DNA from 2 places in the Sporomusa sp. 246TCP1 genome. Region 2 is predicted to be linked to the other one. Evidence: riboswitches for the same ligand, from Rfam matches in the RefSeq annotation. Region 2 holds a riboswitch; the other holds the start of a gene.

Region 1 (8,143 bases), 1.8 Mb from region 2:
TTTTTCCAAAGCCCACAACCACTGCCAGCTTCCATTCCACGGCAAAATAGTAGATAAGAATAAATCCCAGCCAGAACCCTGGCAGCGAAATACCCGCCAAGGTACCCATCCTGATGAGATGGTCAAACCACTTATTCCGGTACACCGCCGACAAAATTCCCAGCGGAATAGAAACAAGCAAAATCAGCAGCGCGGCCACTGCCACCAACAACAAGGTCACCGGTAAAGCGGTCATGATGTCCTCGCGTACAGGCCGGCCTGAAACCAGCGATTGTCCAAAGTTCCCCTGAATGGCACCGGTAACCCACCGGTAATACTGTACATAAATTGGTTCATAAAAACCCATTTCTTGCCGCAATTGTTCGATTTGCTCCTGACCGGCATTTTGCCAGATTCGTCTGGCATAGGCCTCCGCCGGATCAACTGGTGAAAGATTGGTGATAACAAATGACAGCAGCGTAATCCCAATTAGGACAAATAATAAATTTACCAGTCTCTTAAAAATATAGCTTCTTAACATACGATTCTACAGGCGCTGTTCCAAACCGAGGTAGAAATGGCGCGCGGCCATGGGAAACTGGCCTGATGCATTCACCACTCCTTTTAATTCATAGGCCTGGTTAGTAAGATTATAGCCTTTGCAATATACCTTGAGATCGTCACTAATTTTATAATTAGCCGCTAAGTCAACAACCCAGTAGGAAGAGGAAGTAAACGTACTCAGATCACGACCAGTTGCACCACGCAGCATCAAACCGGCATCCCATTTGTCCTGACTATATTCAAGGTTTAAGCGATAGCCATTAGGCTGCGTATTGCCAGCATCACTCACATAAGCCGCAGTTGCTGAACTTTTCGACTGAATCTTAACATAGGAATAACCGGTCGAAAGTTTCCATGCCGGCGACAATTGCTGAGTTAATGTAAAATCCAATCCCCGCCGTTTTTGTTTGCTGGCATTGATAAGCTTATAGTCGTTAGGCGCAGCCGGGGAGTATATTGTTGATGTAATAGCATCTTCAACATTACTGCTAAACACGCTGGCCTGCAGCCTGATATCATTAGCCAGTTTAGTATTCATCCCGATTGTGAAGGTATCCCCTTTTTCCGGACGCAAATCCGGATTGCCTGAAGGTAAACCCACCTTATACAGGGATTCGATATTCGGCGCTTTGAAGAATTGCCCCCAGGACACAAAAGCATTAGTGTCCTCATTTAATTTCCGGTTCACAGCAAGACGGACTGTGTTTTTCCCGCCAAACGCACTATGCTCGTCATAACGCATTCCAGCAGTCAATGTCCAGGCTTTGGGCAGTTGCCAGCGGTTTTCCATGAATATGGCTTTATTTGTTATTTCTTTGTCATAGACTTGTAAATGCGGAATGTCTACTTTTACTTGTCGCCAACTGGCTCCGCCGACAATATCATAATGATCGGATATTTTCCAGTTATCCTGCCATTCAATGCCTGAAGACTTACTATTTACATAATAGTCTTTTACTTCCCACTTCGTTCCTTCCATGTAACGATGGACGTCCGACTTGTCAGAACTATAGTACGCTTTAAGCGACCCATCTGTCCCGGCTTTGTTTTTCCAATGGTAGGTCAAATCGGTGTCCTCATTACGGTGCTCTTCGTAAGCGGTAGGATGATAAAAACCATTCCCATAGTCTGGTGCCATTAAAAAATATCCACGGTCACCGTCAATGTAACGATAGGCTAACGTTAACCCCTGCCCTTCACCGAGTTCTTTGTCCAGCCTCACACTGACAGCATCTTTCTTGAGGGCGCTGTTGCCCATCCGCTGGACTGTGCCTGTTCTCGAATCTTTATATTCAAAATAGTCCTGTCGTTTACGCTCTGCTGAAATAAAATATCCAAAACCATTTTCACTACCTTCTGTCGTCAGTGTGTAATTTCTCATGCCCCAGCTGCCACTTTGCGTCAAAAAACGGGTGTCTGTCTTATCAGCTTTGCGGGTAATAATATTGATAACACCACCGGCGGCATCACTGCCGTACAAGGATGAGGCCGGGCCACGGACAATTTCGACCCGTTCAATACTTTTTACACTCGGTAGCAGCCCTAGATCAACCCCAAGTCCTCCGCCGCCTATGCTGTGTGAATCGGCATTAACCCTACGTCCGTCAACCATGATCAGTACCCGGGAATCACCATTAATATAAACTGAACTAATACAGTAATCTGCTGAACCGGAATCATAAATACCCACATTGGACTTTTCTAATAATTCCTGAACGCGGGTATACCCGCCTCTTTCAATTTCCTCGCGGGTAATCACAGTTACACTTGCCGCCGTTTCCACCTGTTTCACCGGAATACGGTTGGCAGTCACGACATATTCATCAAAGTCAAACTCCTGCTCTGCCACAGCTATCTCCGGCATCCCCAACATCAGTGAACATCCGATAAGCGTACCCAATATTTTTTTGGCTGACTGTCGATGTTTCATGTTGTAAATCTCCCTTTCTTTTGTATAAAGTAACATCTTTCATTCCGTGTTGGTTATAAACCAAATCTCCATTTTTAGTAGCCGCAGCATATTATTAAGTTGTAAATAAAATAAAACTCCCGCTCATAAACGGGAGTTTTACATAAACAGAATAGTACAATAAAAATCCCGGCACAAAGTACGCCGGGGAAAATACAGTACACCATCATGCACTTTAATCTCCTCCCCATCGCTCGTGGGTCAACAAACGGTGATTATCAGTTAGGCAGTTCTCCTGGCTCTGGTTCATTGTTCACCCAAACCTTCCCAAGATTCTCATCTCAGTGGTATAACTTGGGTTACTCCCCATTACAGTGGCGGGACCGCGCCGGTATTACACCGGTCTTCCCTATTAAGCCCTTAAAGGCACCTAACCTTGTAATATGTAGTTGTAATCATTTTACCAAATCCAAAAATATGTTGAACATTAAATAACTGCTATGTTAATGTCGATTATAATAGCGAAAAAAAAAACATTCAATACATATATTGTCAATACTACCTGTTAAGCAAAAAAAGCTACTTCCATACAAAAATGTACATTTATCATGCATTTTTTATCAGCTATTTATCAGCTATTGATAATAGATACCAATATTTGTTATAATAAACTAAATTATTAACCAGTTATTAAGTTATTTTAATTGGAACGGAGACACATAAATGAATAATAAGCTACACATTTCTTGTCCGGATGATTATTATGCACAGATGAAGGAAATCGGTTTTATAAGTCAAACATCCAATGACCTTTACAAATTTGAAATTCTAAAAGAACATGGTATCGGCGAAATCACACGCTGCTCTTATCGAAGCGGACTTGATGTTTCCTGGGCAACTTTATACCTAAAAAAAGAATTTACTTATGCGGTTCAAATGGAAAAAAAGTTTTTTTTTGAAATAACCTACATTACATCAGGTTATATTGAAATTTTCGATTCCTATACAAATAAATCATACCAAATTAACGATGGAGAGTATTACGTTAATGTAGCGGAAAAATGTAGAGGCCAGGCAACCTATCCCAAAAATATAAAAATAGGTTACATTTCTTTTAATATTTCCGAAGCATTTCTTTGTTCACAAGAAGAAAAAACTCACTTGTTTATTTCTGAAATAAACAGTTTACGCACATTTTATCGTGCTTGTATTCATCCAGTAGAAGCAAACACAGACATTAAGGCTATTATGAAAAAAACTATTAATTGCTATTACACTGCTGGATTTGCCCGCAGATTATTTTTCCAGGCAATTGCACTTGAGATTATATCCGAATGGATGACACATGTACATTTTATTCAATCTGCTCAAAAATTATCGACAATTAATTTAAGCAGTGATGATATTGGGTTACTATACCAGGCAAGACAAGAACTTTTTGAAAATATGTCTCAACCCCCTTCTATTGAAATGCTCTCAAAAAATCTGTGTTTAAATACCCATAAGCTAAAATTAGGGTTTAAAGCTCTATTTGCAAACACACCTTATGGATATTTACGAGATATACGACTGGAAAAAGCAAGAGTATTACTGAAAAATACTGATTGCAGCATCGGCAATGTGGCATCCCAAATTGGGTATAATAATAGCAGTTTTGTAACGGTGTTTAAGAAAAAACATGGAATTACGCCTACGCAATACCGCAAACAGTCAAAAACAGTGTTATTGTCACCAACCATAACTTTAACTGAATAATATGGTCGACAATGATTAAACACATTTGTTCAGGATTAAACTATGCAGCTGTAAAAAAGTCATGATGACAATGCTAATATTTAAATTCGCGTTGCCATCATAGCTTTTTTACCATAGTTATACTGTTACCGTTTCCTTTACATCTGAACCTAATTTAAATTGATACTTGCAGGAAATACCATATGTCCTTTCACTCCTTGTGCTTTGGCACCAGACATTTCAATAGGCACTAGTGCCTTATCGATCTATATCCGCTGCTCCAAACCAAGGGTAAAACGACGCGCCGCCATGGGAAATGATCCTTGATACCCCTCCGATCCATTTAATTCATAGGCTCTGTTCGTGAGATTATATCCTTTAAAATAAGCATGGAGATCAGCACTGATTTTATAGTCGACCGCCACGTCAACTACCCAGTAGGAACTGGACGTAAAGGCTGCCAGGCTGCGCCCGGTCGCACCACGCAATGCAATTTGTCCATTCCATTTATCCTGTAAGCAAGTCACCACTACTGGACATAAGCTTTCTCTAGCCCCCGATACACTTGCCATACACCTACTGAATTCTCATAGTCCATGATGTTTTTCTTCATGGCCGCGATATTGTTCCGGTGAAACAATACAATCACAGGCACTTGTTCGCTAATCAAGCCTTGTATTTTGTGATGGAGAGCCACTCGTTTCATGTTATTGGCAGTAATAACCAACTGATCAATCGCTTCCGTTATTTCCGGCGTTGTCAATAGACCATACATAGCCTTCGGATGATAATGACCACTCAGATAATGAGGCGACGGCTCGTTATGCGGAATATAGAATTGTCCAAACATTAGCAGATCATATCTTTTATTCTTCAGTGCATCCATCAAAGCGGCATCTTCCAGCGGTACAAGCTCGGCAATAATCCCCACCTCTTTGAGACTATTCTGTATCACCCCGGCCAAGAGACTATCCTCAGCATTTTTCGCGCCAAAGGCGATGCGCACCCGGAGAGGAACCCTGTCCTTCATACGAACTCCGTCCGGGCCAACCTGCCACCCTGCTGCCGTCAGATATTCTTGGGCTTGCTTTAAATCATAAGGAAGTACCACATCCTTGGGCATGACATATTCGCCAAAGACAGGAGAAAAGAAAGCATGTCCAGGCTCTGCGCTATCCCCCAGCAACCCCGGTATCATTTCTTTTATATTCAGACTGTGCGCCACCGCTTTTCTTACCCGCAAATCCTTCAAGACTGGATTATTTACGTTAAAATATAACATTTCAGACGTTTGCCCCAGACGTTTTTCAAGCTTCAACTTGTTATTTTGAGCTAAACGGCCTGCCGCCGTCAAAGACTGCCGTAAACTGATAAAATCGACCATACCCGCTTCCAGAGCCATTGCTCTGGCATCCGGGTCGGAAATGACTTTAAATACCAGTTTTTCATTTTTGGGTGCCTGACCCCAATAGTTATCATTTCGTTTCAGCACAAAATCCTGGTCTTTTTGCCAGGATTCCAATCCATAAGGGCCTGTCCCAATTGCCTTTACAACTTTTCCGTTTACATCCAACGCAGTGGGGCTGACAATTGCATAACTCGGCACCGTTAAGTCTGACGCGAAAATAAAGGACGGACTTTTTAAATGAAAAACGACGGTTAAGTCATCTGTAGCCTGTACATCGGCAATGTCCGGCAGAAATGATTTCCACATCCCGTTTCGCAGCCTGTCCATATTCTGTTTTACAATTTGTGCAGTAAGAGGCGTGCCGTCATGAAAAGCAACTCCTTCACGCAAATAAAATGTCCATGTCTTTCCGTCAGGTGTCATTTCCCATCGCTCAGCTAAGGCCGGCTGCAATTTAAAATCAGCATCCAATTCGACTAACGTATTAAAAATTAATGCGCGAATATAATATGACATGTTTGTTTCGGGATCACAGCCGCCCAAATCGGTACTTTCTCCAATTACAATCTGCTGAACCACTTGAGGTTTGGCACTGCCACATCCCGTAAAAACTATACTCACAAGCAACAAAGCTATACTAAAAAAAAAGCAGATCCATTTTTTCATTGTCTTTGACTCCTTACATGAAAATTACAAAAGCTTTAAAAATAGCGCGGCACTTTATTTTAGATGCGTTGTTCCAAACCAAAAACGAAATGACGCGCCGCCGTGGGGAATTCTCCTGCATATCCCTTATCTCCTTTCATCTCATACGCCCGGTTATTAAAACTTCTCCTCGCATTAAAAATCATCTACGAAATGCTGATTAGCGTATTGACTCAATTACCACCAGTTCAAAATATCAAGCGCTGTGCAGATTTTATTATCAAAAGTTAACTGATAATAAAAATTTCAGTTAACAAAAAAATCACTAGTTTTCCATTTAGCGTTTCAACGCTAAATGGAAAACTAGTGACCTTCAAGTCACACAAGTCCGGCTAAGTTCCTCATATTGGACAACTTACCTTGAATTGATCTTCAGATCAATAAAACTCACAACATCTATAAAAAATATGTTATCCGACAAAATTATTGGCTTTTACTTGATTATAGTAGCATGATAATTACTAGGCAATTTGTTTGCTTACAAATTACTACCTGATAAACAAAAAGACTATTATCATAAAAATATATCTGCATAGCTTTGAATTTTTATACACTATATACGTTGTTCCAAGCCAAAATAGAAATGACGAGCTGCCATGGGGAATTCTCCGGCTAAGCCTTCTACGCCTTTCATCTCGTAGGCTCTGTCATTGAGATTGTAGGCTTTAAGGTAAGCCTTGAGATTGGCATTGATTTTATAGTTAGCTGCTAAATCAATCACCCAGTAGGCGCTTGATGTATAGGCTGTTAAATCACGTCCAGTCGCACCGCGCAGCATAAGTTGTCCATCCCATTTATTATGATCATCATAGCCAATACTTAGCCGATAACCATTAGGCTGCGTATTGGTAGGCTCATTGCGGTAATCGTCAGCCCCCTGTCCTTTTTCCCTGACCTGAACATACGCATAGCCGGTGGAAATATTCCACATTGGTGACAGTTGGTGCGTTAAACTAATATCAAGCCCCTGCCGTTTTTGTTTAGCAACATTTTCATAAACAAATAACCCATCTTTCGGGCGCCATACTATTGCATCATTAAGGCGACTGCTAAAAACACTGGCCTGCAAATTCGTACCAGCACTCAGTTTTGTATTCATACCCAAAGTAAACGTGTCCCCCTTTTCCGGGCGTAAATCCGGATTACCCATTGGCAAACCAAGACTATACAGTTCTTCAACAATTGGTGCTCTGAAAAATTGGCCCCAGGATGCATAAATATTAGTATCATTATTAATTTTTCGATTCACGGCTAACCGAACCGTATTTTTACCGCCAAATACATTATGATCATCATGGCGCATCCCTGCAGTCAAGGTCCAATCACCAGGCAGCTGCCAGTGATTTTCCAGAAATATGGCCTTATTTGTGATTTCTTTGTTATAAACACTGCCAGCGGGAATATCCACGTTTATTTTCCGCCAACTGACGCCACCAACCAAATCGTCATTATTGGTTAGTTTCCAGTTATCCTGCCATTCAACGCCTGTAGTCCGGCTCTTTTCTATATAATTATCTACCGCAGGATAGGCTGTTCCTTCCATATAATGATGGTATTCTATAAGGTCATAGCTATGATAAGCTTTTAGGTAACTATCTGTCCCCGCTTTATTTTTCCATCGGTATGTCAAGTCAACATCGTTATCACGGTTAATTTCATAGGCGGTAGGCATGTGGTAGGGATACTTAGGTGCAGTCAGAAAGTAACCGTCATTACTATTGGCATATCGCCATCCCAGTTCCAGTGACCGCCCCTGACCCAAGTCCTTGTCTAATTTCATACTAACTGTATCCCGGTCAACAGCGCTATTGGGCATACGCTTCACTTCGCCTGTTTTCGCATTT
Region 2 (8,143 bases):
TGAGCCGGTTTATTGAAATTCTTAGCGATTGGAGTCAAAAACCGGTGTCCTACCGGGAAATTGAGTATATGTTGACAGACACAATTGACCGTTTGCAGGCCAAAAGAGCGCATATTGATATTAATTTTAAATATTTCATCGAAAAGATGGCACCAGTGAGTGGCTTTAAAAGCATGCTGGATTATGATTGTGTATTTTCAGGTAACTTAGTGCATGGCGGGCATTTGGACTTGATGTTTGGTATTACGGTACCATTTACCTCACTATGTCCCTGTAGTAAGGAGATATCGCAATATGGGGCGCATAACCAGCGGGGGATTATGAAGGCGAAGATTAAACAACAGCCGGGAAAGTTTATCTGGATTGAAGATTTGGCAGCAATGATGGAAGAACAAGGAAGTTGTCAGGTATATCCTTTGTTAAAGCGCGGGGATGAAAAATATGTTACGGAAAAGGCCTATGAAAATCCTAAATTTGTTGAAGATGTACTCAGGGACTTAGTCTTAACGTTGCGTAAGATTGATGGTATTGAATGGTTTGAAATTGAGTGTGAAAACTATGAATCTATTCATAACCATAGCGCCTATGCCTCGCATATTGAGTGTGTAGAAAGCTAATAAAGCGGCGCCGGACTCCAGTAGGCTAGTCCGGCGCCGCATTTGGGTTTTGGGACTATTCAGCGGAATAGTCACCATTTGCGTCATATTTGGCAGTTAAGGTTTGGTTGGCCATAGCGCTTTTCGAATTGGTCGCTGAGGTAGTGCTGCTGCTTGTTTGCGATTGTTTAGCAAGTTGGCTTAACTTGTTCATATCTGCAGAGGTAGCCGAAGCTGTGCCGGAAGTAGCGGAACTAGCGGAACTAGCGGATGTTCCGGACATTCCGGAGGCTTTGCTGGAGTAATCGTTATTTGCATCCATCTTGGCAGTCAAGGTACCATATTCGCTTTTGCTTGCTGCTTGTTTGCTTTGTTTGGATTGTTCCATAATGTGATTACCTCCCTGAATTTTAATTTGGCCATGTGACCAATATTAGTATCAGAAAACATATATCAAGTCATACCAGGGATTTTTTGCCCAATAGCAATTCATATAAAAAATCCCAGTTGAGGTTATAATATGAAACAGTTAATTGTGAATGCAGATGATTTTGGGTTACATAAAAACATTAATCTTGGCATTATCGAAGGGCATATCCGAGGCTGTATTACGAGTACTTCACTTATGGCCGGTGGACCTGCATTTAATCATGCGGCAGCGTTAGCTGCCGAACATCCGCAATTGGGGATTGGTGCTCATCTTACACTTGTGGGTGGAATGTCGGTAACTGATCCGGGGTCTATTCCTTCCTTAGTTGATACTGAGGGGATGTTGTGTACCAGTTATCCGGCATTTTTGAAAAAGTTTTGTTTGGCAGGTATTTGCTTAGACGATGTGCGCCGTGAACTAACGGCACAGGTTAAAAGAATATTGTCGGCTGGCATTACGATTACTCATCTTGACAGCCATCAGCACCTGCATGTGGTGCCGGGGATTCTTGATATTGTGCTAAGTATTGCCAAAGAATTTAATATCAGGGCTATACGGATACCGGCTGAATCGCTGGTGTTCTTAGGTGGTTTTAAACCGGGAGCAGGCAGGATAATTGGCCGCTCCGGTCTTAGTATTTTGGCTGGTATGGCTCGTTTTAAGGCGCGACAGGCTGGTTTAGCGGCACCGGATCATTTCTATGGAATGGTAGCGGGCGGCAGTATGGAGGAAAAGTTACTACTTACTATTATTGATAATCTGTCTGAGGGCATAACAGAAGTTATGGTTCATCCTGGCTTAGATGAGGTTGCTCTCAATAGCGTATTTAACTGGCAATACCATTGGCAGCAGGAACTGAGTGCAATTACTAGCTGCCGGGTTGTTCAGCGTTTGGAACAAGAGAATATTAAACTCGTGTCATTTGCCGGGATGAATAACAGTAAAGGGTGATTGCTATAATTTAAATTAAAATATTTAATTTTGATAATTATCGTCTTGCTAGCAGGAAAAGAGCCAATTATATGGAATAATACCACTAACATAATTTGATAGTGTAAGGGAATGGGTGCTTTGTGCTTAATAGGGAAGTCCGGTGTAATACCGGCACGGTCCCGCCACTGTAATGGGGATGCTTCCTAAATTTGCCACTGGGAAACCGGGAAGGCTTAGGGCGGCGATGAACCAGAGTCAGGAGACCTGCCTGTTCTAACACACGCCGCTAGGACCTACGGAAGATAGGCAGGTGTGGGTACAATAATCAGGCAAAATGCATATATTGTTTGGTGTTATACCCCCTGCTAAGGGGGTTTTTCTATTGTCTGATATACCAATACCAATGCGCAAAGGAATAACTACCGGGACTTGTGCGGCCGCAGCTGCCAAAGCGGCAGTACTGGCCTGGCAAGGTCAGCAGGCTGCAGTCGTTGAAGTAATTTCACCGCAGGGCATAACACTGACAGCGCCGATTGCTGCCAGTCATGCGCTTGCTAATGGCGGTATTGGCTGGGTAATTAAGGATGCCGGCGATGATCCGGATATTACGAATGGGGTTAAAATTGTAGCGGAAGTAATTATAACCGATCAGCCGGGAATTATGATCAAGGCCGGTGAGGGTGTCGGTACGGTGACAAAACCGGGTCTGGCTATGCCGGTAGGAGAGCCGGCTGTAAACCCTGGACCGCGTATCATGATTACTAAGGCGGTTAACGATTGTTTGCCGCCAGGTAAAGGAGCTGTAGTTACTATTTCCGTTCCCAATGGGGAGACAATAGCTGCTAGAACGCTTAATCCAACGCTGGGAATAGTGGGCGGGTTATCCATTATTGGTACTACCGGGATTGTTGAACCCATGTCTGAAGAAGCCTTTAAAAATTCGCTGGTACCCCAAATTAGTGTGGTGCGGGCACTGGGATATGACGAAATCGTATTTGCCCCCGGAAAGATTGGACAGGATATTGCCGTTAATCGCTATGGTTTACCAGCTGAAACAGTTGTGCAAACAAGTAATTTTATCGGACATATGTTGGAAAATGCCGTGAAGTATGAAATGCGACGGGTGCTTTTATTTGGTCATCTGGGGAAAATCGGTAAAGTTTCGGCAGGAATATTCCATACGCATAATCGAATGGCTGATGCCCGGATGGAAACAATAGCTGCCTATATGGCCGTTAGCGGCGCACCGCAGGCAGCCATTGAAGAGGTGTTGTCTGCGACTACAACCGAAGCAGCTATGCCGATTATTGCCCGCTATAATATGAACAAGGTGTATAATTTATTGGCTGAAAGGGCCAGCAGCAGAGCCATGCGGTATGTGTTTGGTGATTTAACAGTGGGAACAGTTATTGTAACTTTAAAGGGAGAGATACTGGGGCTTGATCAGACGGCCCGGGAAATTGGAGGACATTTAGGATGGAATGTACCTATCGAATAATTGTTGTGGGTATTGGTCCCGGCTCGCCTGATTATCTGTTGCCAATAGCCAGCCGGACAATTACGGCGGCGGCTGTTTTGGTCGGTAGTCAACGGTCGCTTGATACCTTTGCGACGAATAATCAGGTTACCAGGGTGATTGACAAAGATATTACCGGTGTGCTTGATTTTATTGAACAGCAGTTTGCCAGTCAGGATGTAGTTGTTATGGTATCAGGTGATCCAGGGTTTTACAGTATGTTGACTGCACTGAGAAAGCGTTTTGCCGCTAAGCGCCTTACTGTTATTCCGGGAATTAGTTCAGTGCAGCTTGCTTTTGCGCGAGTGGCCGAGGTTTGGCAGGATGCGGCTTTAATCAGTATGCATGGCCGCAGGGCTGCTGACGATGTATTATGCTATCGCCCCGGATATAAGGTGGGGATATTAACAGATACTCAGCATAATCCGGCAACGATTGCCGGTATTCTATTAGCTCACGGTTGGCCGGTGACTGCTTGTGTGTGGCTATGCACCAATCTGTCCTATGATAATGAGGAAATAGTCAGTGCAACGTTGGCTGAGACAAGGTCAATTTCCGGGTTTGAACATAGTGTAATGGTGGTGAAGGCATGACACAGGGGCTAGGGATTCCAGACAGTCAGTTTATTCGGGGCAATATTCCGATGACCAAGCAGGAGATTAGGATATTAACCTTAGCAAAGGCTAATATTGGCGCTAATGATACTGTCATTGATATTGGTGCAGGTACCGGCTCATTGTCAATAGAAGCAGCTTTGCTAGCTAAACATGGCAAGGTATTTGCCATTGAACGTGAAGCAGAAGGTTTTGACTTAATCAAGGCTAATGCCGTTAAATTTAAAGTGGAAAATGTTGAGCCGATACTGGGAGCAGCCCCGGAGGCATTAGCAGGATTGCCGGCTGCTGATGTTATTTTAATTGGTGGCAGTGGCGGGAAATTGCCAGATATACTGGCTTGTGCCGACAAATTGCTTAAACCGGGTGGACGGTTGGTTGTAACAGCAGTTACAGTGGAAACGCTCTCTACTGCACTTCATATACTGAGAGAGAAAAAGGAATACAATGTCGATGCCTGCTCGGTGCAGGTAACCCGAATTCAATCAGTAGGTGCCAGTAATATGTTCAAGGCACTTAATCCGATATACATAATCGCGTGTAGTAAATAGGTTCAGGCTGGATGTAACAGCCTAAGAAGAAGGGAGATAGTAACATGAATGTCTTTTTCGTTGGAGCGGGTCCGGGCGACCCTGAATTAATCACTGTTAAAGGTCAGCGGCTTTTGGGACAGGCGGATATTATTATTTATGCTGGTTCATTGGTCAATCCAGCACTGCTGTCGCTGGCTAAAAATGGTGCTGCCATCTATAATAGCGCCTCTATGACCTTGGATGAAGTTATTGCTGTTATGGAACAAGGGGTTAAAGAAAACAAGTTGGTAGTCAGACTTCATACCGGAGATCCCAGCATTTATGGTGCTATCCAGGAACAGATGGATAAGCTGGCAGTCAAAGATATTACTTTTGAGGTTATCCCGGGTGTTAGCTCTTTTCTGGCTACCGCTGCTGCTTTAAAACAGGAATATACCTTACCCGATGTATCTCAGACGGTGATTATTACCCGGCTGGAAGGTCGTACGCCTGTACCTGAAAAAGAAAAGCTAATTAAGCTGGCCAGTCATGAGGCAACTATGTGCATCTTTTTGAGTGTGCATATGCTGGACGATGTGGTACAAGAGCTAATCGACGGTGGCTATACAAAGGAAACGCCGGTAGCGATTGTGCAAAAGGCGTCCTGGCCTGATCAGAAGATTTTTCGTGCTACCTTGGCTACAATTGCTCAGCTTGCTAAAGAAAATAACATTGACCGTACAGCTATGATTGTTGTTGGCAAGGTTTTAAGCACAGAGTATGCTTTATCCAGACTCTACGCCCCCGAATTTGGACATATGTTCAGGGAGGCCAAGTAGGCTGTGAAAGTAGCAGTCATTTCAGTAACTAATAAAGGCGCTGAATTAGCCAGCAAGATAGCGCCGCTTATCGGGCCTGAAGTTGATATATATGCAAAGGTTGGGCGAAATCCGTGCAATGAACCTCATACCTACTGCTGTTTAGGTGATTTGGCCGGTGAACTATTTTCAAATTATGATGGTTTGCTTTTTATTATGGCAGCAGGTATTGTTGTGAGAGTGATTGCACCCTATGTTAGAGATAAACGGGTTGACCCGGCGGTAGTGGTTATGGATGATGGCGGCAATTTTGCAATTAGTTTGCTGTCAGGTCATATTGGCGGTGCCAATGAGCTGGCGCAGCGGGTGGGGAGTGCTGCCGGGGCCACGCCTGTAATTACGACAGCAACAGATGTTGCAAAATTACCGGCTGCCGATGTACTTGCCGCCAAACTTAACCTGGTGATAGAACCATTTAATTCTTTAAAGACAATTAACGCGGCCATTGTAAATGGTGATAATGTAAAATTCTTCCTGGATAGAGAGCTGGCCGGACAGGAGCAATATATTTGTTTGGCGGCAAAACAGGGGGTCGTGCTGGCTGATAGTAGTGGATTAGCTCTTAGCGAGGAATATGATGCAGCCGTTGTAATTACCGACAGGAAACTAAGTATCCCCAAACCACACCTGTATTTGCGTCCCGGTAGTTTAGCCATAGGTCTTGGCTGCCGGCGCGGCACGACCAGTGCTGAAATTTTAGCAGCTATCAGTCAGGCTTGTTTGACTGTTAAACGCAGTAGTAACAGTGTGGCCATAATTGGGAGTACAGTGGTTAAGGAAGACGAAATCGGTCTACTGGCAGCAGCTCGGCAACTGGCAGTGCCGATTAAGTTTTTTTCTAATAAGCAATTGCAAGCGTGTATTGAACAATATGACTTGTCGTTATCAAATTTTGTTAAAGAAAAGATAGGAGTGGGAAATGTATGCGAACCAGCAGCAATTCTAGCGGGGAAAAGCAACAACCTGATTTTGCCGAAAGCGAAGTATCCCAAAGTGACTGTGGCTATCACGCAGGTAAACTATCGGTGGTGGGAATAGGGCCTGGCAGTCAGATTGATATGACACCGCGCGCCAGGCAAGCTATTGAAGGTGCTGAGGTCATTGTCGGGTATGATACTTATTTAGAGTTGATAAAAGATTTAGTGTCTGGAAAAACCATTATCGGCACAGGTATGATGCAGGAAATTGATCGTTGCCAGGCAGCGGTAGAACAGGCAATGGAAGGAAAGCAGGTTGCCGTTATTTCCAGTGGTGATCCAGGTATCTACGGTATGGCCGGCCTGGTGCTTGAACTTGTTGCCAAATATCCGGAGACTGTTCAGCCTGAGGTTAGTGTTGTTCCTGGTATTAGCGCTGTTGGGGCGGCGGCTTCTATTTTGGGTGCGCCGTTAATGCATGATTTTGCTGTCATTAGTTTGAGCGATCTGTTGACTCCCTGGGAGGTTATTCAAAAGAGAGTCGAGATGGCAGTTGCCGGTGATTTTGTTATTGCTATTTATAATCCGAAAAGTATCCGGCGGACAAGTCAAATTGAAACAGTGCGCGAAATTGCACTGAAGCACCGGGGTCCGGAAACTCCTGTCGGTATTGTTCATCACGCCAGTCGTACAAAAGAGAATAGGAAGATCTCAACATTGGAACAGTTTACGAATGAGCATATTGATATGTTTTCGCTGGTCATCATTGGCAATAGTCAGACTTATGTAGCTGATGGAAAAATGGTGACACCGCGAGGCTATCGTCTATGATTTTAGTGCTGGCTGGAACGCTTGATGGCCGGGAATTGGCTGTGCATTTGGCTGCAGCCGGACATCAGGTGCTGGCTGCAGTAATTAGCGAGTACGGGCGAAGTCTAGCTGAATTACCGGGTATTCGTGTTCACACCGGGCAATTGACAGTAGAAGGTATGCAGAATTTAATTGCCGACCAGAACATTACGGTTTTCGTTGATGCCAGTCATCCTTATGCTGTCAATGGTTCGATGAATGCCATGCAGGCCTGTGAACTTGCAGGTATTGAATATATAAGGTATGAGCGTGCCGAAGTTTGTGTGCCTGAGTATGAACGATTATATGTTGCCAGTGATGCTGCTCATGCTGCCAAGCTGGCTGCCAGTCTGGGCAAGGTGATATTCTTAACTACCGGCAGCCGCACGCTCAAAATGTTTAAAACCGAACCGTTATTGGCGAAGTGTCGCCTGATTGCGCGTGTGCTGCCCCAACCTGACGTTGTGCAAGAGTGTGTTGACTTAGGTTTTAATCCAGGTGACATTGTGGCCATCAAAGGGCCATTTTCTCAACAGCTTAATGCTGCACTATTTAAGGAATATGATACCGAAGTCATTATAACAAAAAATAGCGGGACAATCGGCGGCGCAGATACTAAAATAGCGGCAGCCATTGAATTAAACCTACCAATTATTGTAATTGGTAGACCGGATATCAGCTATAGAAATTTATGCCAGACACAAGAACAAGTAATCGATATGGTAAAGAATATGGAATGACAACAGGTAATGTTAATTTACTAGGGAGGTAGCACTATGCCGTATATAAAAGATCCGATGGCTATTGAGACGCGCAGTATGGAAATTATTGCGCCTTATCTGGCTGATTTTCATTTAGATGAACAGACAATCAAGGTGTATTCGCGAATTATTCATGC

Evidence for each region. A riboswitch is a leader RNA that binds a small molecule or an ion and turns the genes downstream of it on or off. The one in region 2 is predicted to bind cobalamin.
Region 1: another riboswitch for cobalamin. It lies ahead of AC1ECB_RS12770 (TonB-dependent receptor plug domain-containing protein); the one in region 2 lies ahead of cbiD (cobalt-precorrin-5B (C(1))-methyltransferase CbiD).

What each region holds. Positions count from the first base shown of each region.
Region 1 covers NZ_CM170492.1:2,718,208-2,726,350, forward strand. Annotated here, with positions in the region: gene AC1ECB_RS12765 (ABC transporter permease) at 1-520, opposite strand, end outside; gene AC1ECB_RS12770 (TonB-dependent receptor plug domain-containing protein) at 527-2,473, opposite strand; cobalamin riboswitch at 2,721-2,901, opposite strand; gene AC1ECB_RS12775 (helix-turn-helix transcriptional regulator) at 3,176-4,207, shown strand; gene AC1ECB_RS12780 (TonB-dependent receptor) at 4,453-4,758, opposite strand; gene AC1ECB_RS12785 (ABC transporter substrate-binding protein) at 4,716-6,260, opposite strand; gene AC1ECB_RS12790 (TonB-dependent receptor plug domain-containing protein) at 6,853-8,143, opposite strand, start outside.
Region 2 covers NZ_CM170492.1:948,765-956,907, forward strand. Annotated here, with positions in the region: gene folE2 (GTP cyclohydrolase FolE2) at 1-617, shown strand, start outside; gene AC1ECB_RS04550 (hypothetical protein) at 673-984, opposite strand; gene AC1ECB_RS04555 (ChbG/HpnK family deacetylase) at 1,117-1,977, shown strand; cobalamin riboswitch at 2,074-2,245, shown strand; gene cbiD (cobalt-precorrin-5B (C(1))-methyltransferase CbiD) at 2,363-3,457, shown strand; gene cbiE (precorrin-6y C5,15-methyltransferase (decarboxylating) subunit CbiE) at 3,436-4,068, shown strand; gene cbiT (precorrin-6Y C5,15-methyltransferase (decarboxylating) subunit CbiT) at 4,065-4,640, shown strand; gene cobM (precorrin-4 C(11)-methyltransferase) at 4,685-5,440, shown strand; gene AC1ECB_RS04580 (cobalt-precorrin 5A hydrolase) at 5,444-6,517, shown strand; gene cobJ (precorrin-3B C(17)-methyltransferase) at 6,538-7,227, shown strand; gene cobK (precorrin-6A reductase) at 7,224-7,985, shown strand; gene AC1ECB_RS04595 (precorrin-8X methylmutase) at 8,022-8,143, shown strand, end outside.